2 regions of the Halobacillus sp. K22 genome follow, and region 2 is predicted to be linked to the other one. Evidence: a T-box and tRNA genes for the amino acid it is inferred to sense, from the RefSeq annotation. Region 2 holds a T-box; the other holds one or more tRNA genes.

Region 1 (3,395 bases), on a different contig from region 2:
CAGCTGGGAGAGCACTTGCCTTACAAGCAAGGGGTCGCAGGTTCGAGCCCTGCATCCTCCACCATTACCGCAAGGTAACTTCATACTTTATGGGAATTAGAAAACCCACATTATCGCGGGGTAGAGCAGTCTGGTAGCTCGTCGGGCTCATAACCCGGAGGTCGCAGGTTCAAATCCTGCCCCCGCAACCAATTAATATTGATGTACCACGTCGAACTTACTTCTTCGTTCATCAATAATGGTAGTACTGAAAAGTGCAACCAAATTAACTTAATGGACTACATTGAATTCAATTCTTTGTTCATTAACGTTTCAATTATATGGTCCGGTAGTTCAGTTGGTTAGAATGCCTGCCTGTCACGCAGGAGGTCGCGGGTTCGAGTCCCGTCCGGACCGCCATTTTCATACTTAGGCTATACATAAGATTCGGCTCGGTAGCTCAGTCGGTAGAGCAACGGACTGAAAATCCGTGTGTCGGCGGTTCGATTCCGTCCCGAGCCACCATTTTTTAGCCGGCCTAGCTCAACTGGCAGAGCAACTGATTTGTAATCAGTAGGTTGGGGGTTCAAGTCCTCTGGCCGGCACCATTTGATGCTAGTAGGCATATACAACATGGAGGGATAGCGAAGTTGGCCAAACGCGGCGGACTGTAAATCCGCTCCCATCGGGTTCGTAGGTTCGAGTCCTACTCCCTCCACCATTTTAATTTAATCATTCAAATAGGGGTATAGTTTAATGGTAAAACTACGGTCTCCAAAACCGTCAATGTGGGTTCGATTCCTACTACCCCTGCTTTTTTCTATGGCGGTTGTGGCGAAGTGGTTAACGCACCGGATTGTGGTTCCGGCATTCGTGGGTTCGATTCCCATCAGCCGCCCCATTTAATTTCACTTTGGGCCATAGCCAAGCGGTAAGGCAACGGTTTTTGGTACCGTCATGCGCTGGTTCGAATCCAGCTGGCCCAGCCATTTTCCACTGCGGGAGTAGTTCAGTGGTAGAACACCACCTTGCCAAGGTGGGGGTCGCGGGTTCGAATCCCGTCTCCCGCTCCATAATATTTCAATCATAATTGAACACATGTTAGAATAAACTAAAATACTACTGATCTTGTAATGGCGGCATAGCCAAGCGGTAAGGCAGAGGACTGCAACTCCTTTATCACCGGTTCGATTCCGGTTGCCGCCTCCAATGAGATTATGCCGGTGTGGCGGAATTGGCAGACGCGCACGACTCAAAATCGTGTTCCTTACGGAGTGCCGGTTCGACCCCGGCCACCGGTATTAAATATTAATCTAATGACGGCGTTATCCTTAAAGGATAACGCCGTTTTTCGTTTGACTAAAAAAGTGTTTTTTTAGCAGTGTCATAATGATCTCAAGAGGGTTTTCTCATGCATCTTATAGGGAAAGAGATAGGTAACTGTTTAATCTAGGAGGAACAAACATGCCAAACGAATCTAAGATCATCCATCACATTACAGACTACAATGAATTTAAAAATACTTGCTTAGATAACGGTGGAATGGCTTTTCCTGAACTTGAAAAGATCATGTATGACTATATATTAAGTCAGCCTTCTGAAACGATGAAATTTCAGGAGTGTGTGATTAAAGAAGAGCCAGGTGAAAATGAAGAATTGAGAAAGGTGCATCTTACTTTCCGCGACTATAACATGAATAATTATATTCGCTTATGGGGTTTTAAAAGTAATGCAGATGGCCGCGTTGTGGACATGAAGGTGGATGCTTTAGATCCAGAAACCAATGAAGTAGTGTATGAACGCCAATTGTCATAGAAGGGATGGGGGGCTGAGTTTTACTTGGTCCCCTTTCTTAACTGAATATTATTAAACCAATGTCTAATAAGGGCATTGGTTTTTTGTGCTGAATGAAGAGATGATCGGTCAGATTGAAGAATTTGAAGAGCAGGAGGTATTCACTCCTCAGAGTTTCCTGTAAAAAGTCAGTATGGTATTCGGGTACTCTGGAATTCATGATAGAATTTATGGTGATAAAGGAGGGTGTCCATTGCTCTATCTCATTCTATACATCGTTCAATTTGGAATCATTATGTACATTTACCGCAAGTGGGGGAGAGAAGAGCCTTACTTGTTCCTGAAGCTTCTAGGATACTCGTTTCTAGGCGCTTTTGCGTTCTCAATTAATCAGTGGTCTCTTCCGTTAGGGTTTATCATTTTTCTAATGTTTTTTCGGGAGCCTGCTTGGAATCGGTTAGCGAAACGGTATGCAGCTTACTTAGGTCTGTTCCTCTTCCTTACATCTTTAATCATTCCGCCTGTTCAAAATTATGTGTACGAGCGTCCACGTCACATAGATACTGCTCAAAGCCTCTCTGCGTCTGAAGAATTTGATTTTACCGAGCACTGGAACATGGTTAAGAATACATTTAATGATATTCACAACCCACGACTGCAGCGACTTGAAATGGAATTCACGGATAAAGGAGCCGTGCAGTCACTGTTCTATAATTTTAAGGTAGTCGCACAAGGGAACAGAGAAAGTAATTATTCTGTAGAGTTGAAACTGGATGAAAAAGAGTATGAAATTAAACGGAATCGTTATCAGAAGCAGAATCATCAAGTTCATCACTTAAGGCAGGACATGCACGGGCGGATCTCTCCGAAAGAATTTTTTAAGGTGATTAATGAAACGGGACTAGAGGCGTTCATGCAAAATAAGGATACCCAATATTATTCGCTTAACGCAGAAGGAGCGGTTCGCTCTTTGTCTGGAAATCCAGAGAACACGTTTATGGTCACCACTTCCGGTACAAGACCGGTGATCGAAGGGCAGCTTCCAATAGACGCGGTACGGATGACAGTTCGAGAGTTTGAAAACAGTGAGGAAGATCGTATTCAATCGAACGCGACCTATTACGTTGAGCCTCGCGTAGTATATAGTGTTAATTAAAAAGGCTGGAAACCAGACGTTCGATCTGGTTTCCAGCTTTCTATAAGGATACCTCAATATGCTGAAACGTTTCTACATCAAATAAGCCCATGTCCGTTAATTTCAGGGAAGGGATCACCGGCAGCGTTAAGAAGGATAATGTAAGGAATGGATTGAAATCCTTCGTAAATCCTAAATTAGGCAGCGTTACTCCGAGCTGTTCGAGCCGCTCCTTAACAAATGGAAACGACTGATCAGACATCAATCCGGCGATCGGAAGGGGAAGGAACGATAAGACAGCTCCATTCTTAACGATCACAAGACCGCCATTGATTTCTTTTAACGTATTAATGGCTTTCAGGAGGTCTGGATCATTGGCACCCAGGGCTACAATGTTGTGGGAGTCATGAGCAATAGTCGTGGCGATTGCTCCATCTTTTAAACCGAAGCCTTTCACTATCCCTATGCCAAGATGGCCGGTGTTTTT
Region 2 (3,395 bases):
GTACCGCTGCCTGCTGAACAGCCAGTCACGTAAACGATAGGTCGTTTGCTTTTTACCGCGGCCGTTATTTTCCAACCATTCGATGGCGTGTTCTATTGCCTCATCTTTGCCCAGACCATTTAGAAATTCTGAGTTGATATGCTTGCCATCACCCGTATAAGCTTCTTCGTTTACATCCCCGCCTTCAACAACTGGGACAATTGGCAAATCAAATTTCTGAGCAAACTCATAGTCACGTTCATCGTGTGCAGGTACAGCCATAATTGCTCCGCTTCCGTAGCTCATTAGGACATAGTCAGCTACCCAGATCGGCAGTTTTTCTCCATTAATAGGATTCATCGCATAAGAGCCTGTAAATACTCCGGATTTATCTTTAGCTAGGTCCGTGCGCTCCAAGTCACTTTTGTTCATAGCTTTTTCGACATATGCCTGAACTGCTTCCTTATGATCAGCCGATACGATTTGCTCCACAAGCGGATGTTCTGGAGAAAGCACAGCATAAGTAGCACCAAATAATGTATCTGGACGAGTTGTAAATACATCAAAGGTTCCTTTTTCTCCCTCGATATGGAAGGTTACTTCAGCCCCTTCTGATTTACCGATCCAATTACGCTGCATGTCTTTAATGCTTTCAGGCCAATCTAGATCTTCCAGATCATCAAGCAGCCGATCTGCATATGCCGTAATTTTTAACATCCACTGCTTCATTGGTCTGCGTTCAACCGGATGATCGCCACGCTCACTCTTACCATCAATTACTTCTTCATTAGCAAGTACGGTTCCCAATGCAGGGCACCAGTTTACAGCAACTTCATCTATATAAGCTAAGCCTTTTTCATACAACTTTAAGAAAATCCATTGCGTCCATTTGTAATAATTCGGGTCAGTCGTATTTACTTCCCGGTCCCAATCATAGGAAAAACCCAGTTCCTGAATTTGACGGCGAAAGGTCTGAATATTTTGAGCTGTGAATTCCTCCGGATCATTTCCTGTATCCAGCGCATACTGTTCTGCTGGAAGCCCAAAGGCATCCCACCCAATCGGGTGCAGTACTTCATACCCCTGCATTCGCTTCATTCTTGAAAGGATATCTGTAGCTGTATATCCTTCAGGGTGTCCTACATGCAACCCTGCTCCTGATGGGTATGGGAACATATCCAGCGCGTAAAATTTCTTCTTCTCTGACTCACTGTCCGTTTTGAACGTTTTTTGATCAAGCCAGTATTCCTGCCACTTCTTTTCAATCTTCTTATGATCAAAAGCCATTTCTTTTCCTCCTCATGTTCCTATCAAAAATACAAAAAGCCCCTCATCCCTATATGGGACGAGAGGCTTGATTCCCGCGGTACCACCCAAATTAACGTTTTTTTAACGTTCACTCGTGTATCGATAACGGCGATTCACCGGCAAAAAGCTACCATTAATGTTCACTTCTGCGACATCCGAGGCGAGTTCGTAAAAATCAAGAACAGCTTTCACCAGCCGCTGTCTCTCTAAAAACTTGATTTATTCCTACTACTCCTCTTCCACGTCATTTAGTTTATAATCGTATCTTAATGAAACCAAAAGTCTTTGTCAAGCTTACCAGGCCCATGTTTATAGTTAGAAGATAAAAGGTAAACAAGTTTGTAATGATTCTTATAAGGAGGTCGCATCCATGAAAAATCTTGTACGTAAAGCTGCGAACTATGCAAAGCGCAATCCACAAAAGACCAAGAGTTATGCCCGTAAAGCTGTGAATAAGCTACAAAATCGCAGCAGTAAATCGAAAGCAAAATAACTAGATCCTTATAAACTACATCTTTTACAGATGTAGTTTTTTTATACCTCTACTAACCTCGCTGCTAACTTCCAGGCTCACGTACAGACCCTCCTAATATAAAGAAGCTTGTTTAACTTAGATGAATAAAATTAATAACTTATCTATCAAAGACCTTCCATTAATCTATTACTCCGTGTTAATGAATGTGATGGTTAGCTAAAAAGGATTTATAATTTGAACGTTAATCATGCTACAATAAGGCTTGCCTTAAACAAATGAAAAGGAGCTTTTAGAACTTATGACTTTGCAGCCTATACTGAATTATGCCCATTCTTTAATAAAAGCTGTCATTAACCACGGGGACGTCGCCGTTGATGCTACATGCGGTAATGGTCACGATACCTTATTCCTCAGTAGTCTAGTGGGAAAGGAAGGTTATGTTTACGGCTTCGACATTCAAAAACAAGCGATCGCCCAAACCGAGGAGCGATTAAAGAAACACTGTGCAGAGGAGCAAGTAACTCTAGTCCAGGACTCTCATGCACAAATTGCCAAGTACATCCCTGCCAGCCACCAATTTGAAATTAAAGCAGCCATTTTCAACTTAGGATATTTGCCAGGAAGTGATAAAAACATTGTAACTACACCTCAAGAAACGATTGCTTCCGTAAAGCAGCTCCTTTCCTTTTTACAACCGGGAGGAATAATTGTTCTTGTTATTTATCATGGCCACGCAGGTGGAGCAGAAGAAAAAGATGCTTTGGTGCAGTATGCAACATCACTGGAGCAAAAGTCCTTTCAAGTATTACAGTATGGCTTCATCAACCAGAGGAATTCTCCGCCGTTTATAATAGCCATCGAAAAAAAATAGCCTGGTCCCTATAATGGACGACCAGGCTTTAATTTATGGTACATTTTAGTATTATAGTAAAAGAACTTCGCTTTACGTCCACTCACCTTCAGCAGATCTTTTACAAAACTTTTCGCATTATCGAGCTTTCCTACTTTACGGTCAGCAAGGTACATGCCAACCAGCCCCTCATGAATCATCTGATGAAATGCTGTATCAGGAAGTTTTTGTACTTCTTCATGAGTTTGTTTGACAAAATATTCAAATCGATGCTTCATTTGTTCTTCATGGGCATAATAGGAACAAAAGTTTAAATCCCCTTCTTCTTCGTCTTCCCGCTGATCAATATAATAGTCAAGCAGGATGTGAAGCCCCTGCATAAAAGGGAAGTAACTTTTCTCAACTTGTATCGCTAGTGATTCATCCATACGACCGTTAAGCATATAGGATACAAGGCAAAAAATTCCCAATGTAGAGCCAGTACAGGCAGAGAACTCATACCACTCTAGATGGGGCCACTCAGATTGATGATCTTTAAACCAATTTTTAAGACGCGGTATTCTTTCCTCTTCAATCACGTGTTTATGTACTTGCAAGTCTGTATACAACGACCCAAGTTTCAACGTGTGGTTCTGCACAAAGGGATAATCTGAAGAGTCCTTAAGTACATTTTGACAAGTATATACAAGATCTCTTAAATAATCCCCATCATCTTTATCATCACGGTAACAGTAATAATCTTTCACTTCATTTTCAGGGGTCAAGGCATCTGTCATGGATTCA

The links. A T-box is a leader RNA that pairs with one kind of tRNA and senses whether it is charged. The one in region 2 lies ahead of leuS (leucine--tRNA ligase), so its partner is inferred to be a tRNA-Leu.
Region 1: it has a tRNA-Leu gene. The T-box ahead of leuS (leucine--tRNA ligase) is inferred to sense a tRNA for this amino acid. The anticodon was not compared.

Annotation. Positions count from the first base shown of each region.
Region 1 covers NZ_JBQQCN010000049.1:3,373-6,767, reverse strand. Annotated here, with positions in the region: tRNA gene ACTWPM_RS20440 (tRNA-Val) at 1-64, shown strand, start outside; tRNA gene ACTWPM_RS20435 (tRNA-Met) at 115-191, shown strand; tRNA gene ACTWPM_RS20430 (tRNA-Asp) at 323-399, shown strand; tRNA gene ACTWPM_RS20425 (tRNA-Phe) at 429-504, shown strand; tRNA gene ACTWPM_RS20420 (tRNA-Thr) at 512-587, shown strand; tRNA gene ACTWPM_RS20415 (tRNA-Tyr) at 615-700, shown strand; tRNA gene ACTWPM_RS20410 (tRNA-Trp) at 722-792, shown strand; tRNA gene ACTWPM_RS20405 (tRNA-His) at 805-880, shown strand; tRNA gene ACTWPM_RS20400 (tRNA-Gln) at 894-968, shown strand; tRNA gene ACTWPM_RS20395 (tRNA-Gly) at 978-1,052, shown strand; tRNA gene ACTWPM_RS20390 (tRNA-Cys) at 1,115-1,188, shown strand; tRNA gene ACTWPM_RS20385 (tRNA-Leu) at 1,199-1,280, shown strand; gene ACTWPM_RS20380 (hypothetical protein) at 1,444-1,794, shown strand; gene ACTWPM_RS20375 (hypothetical protein) at 2,027-2,929, shown strand; gene ade (adenine deaminase) at 2,970-3,395, opposite strand, start outside.
Region 2 covers NZ_JBQQCN010000015.1:2,467-5,861, forward strand. Annotated here, with positions in the region: gene leuS (leucine--tRNA ligase) at 1-1,266, opposite strand, end outside; T-box leader at 1,318-1,538, opposite strand; gene ACTWPM_RS11790 (hypothetical protein) at 1,658-1,780, shown strand; gene ACTWPM_RS11795 (class I SAM-dependent methyltransferase) at 2,061-2,633, shown strand; gene ACTWPM_RS11800 (tetraprenyl-beta-curcumene synthase family protein) at 2,642-3,395, opposite strand, start outside.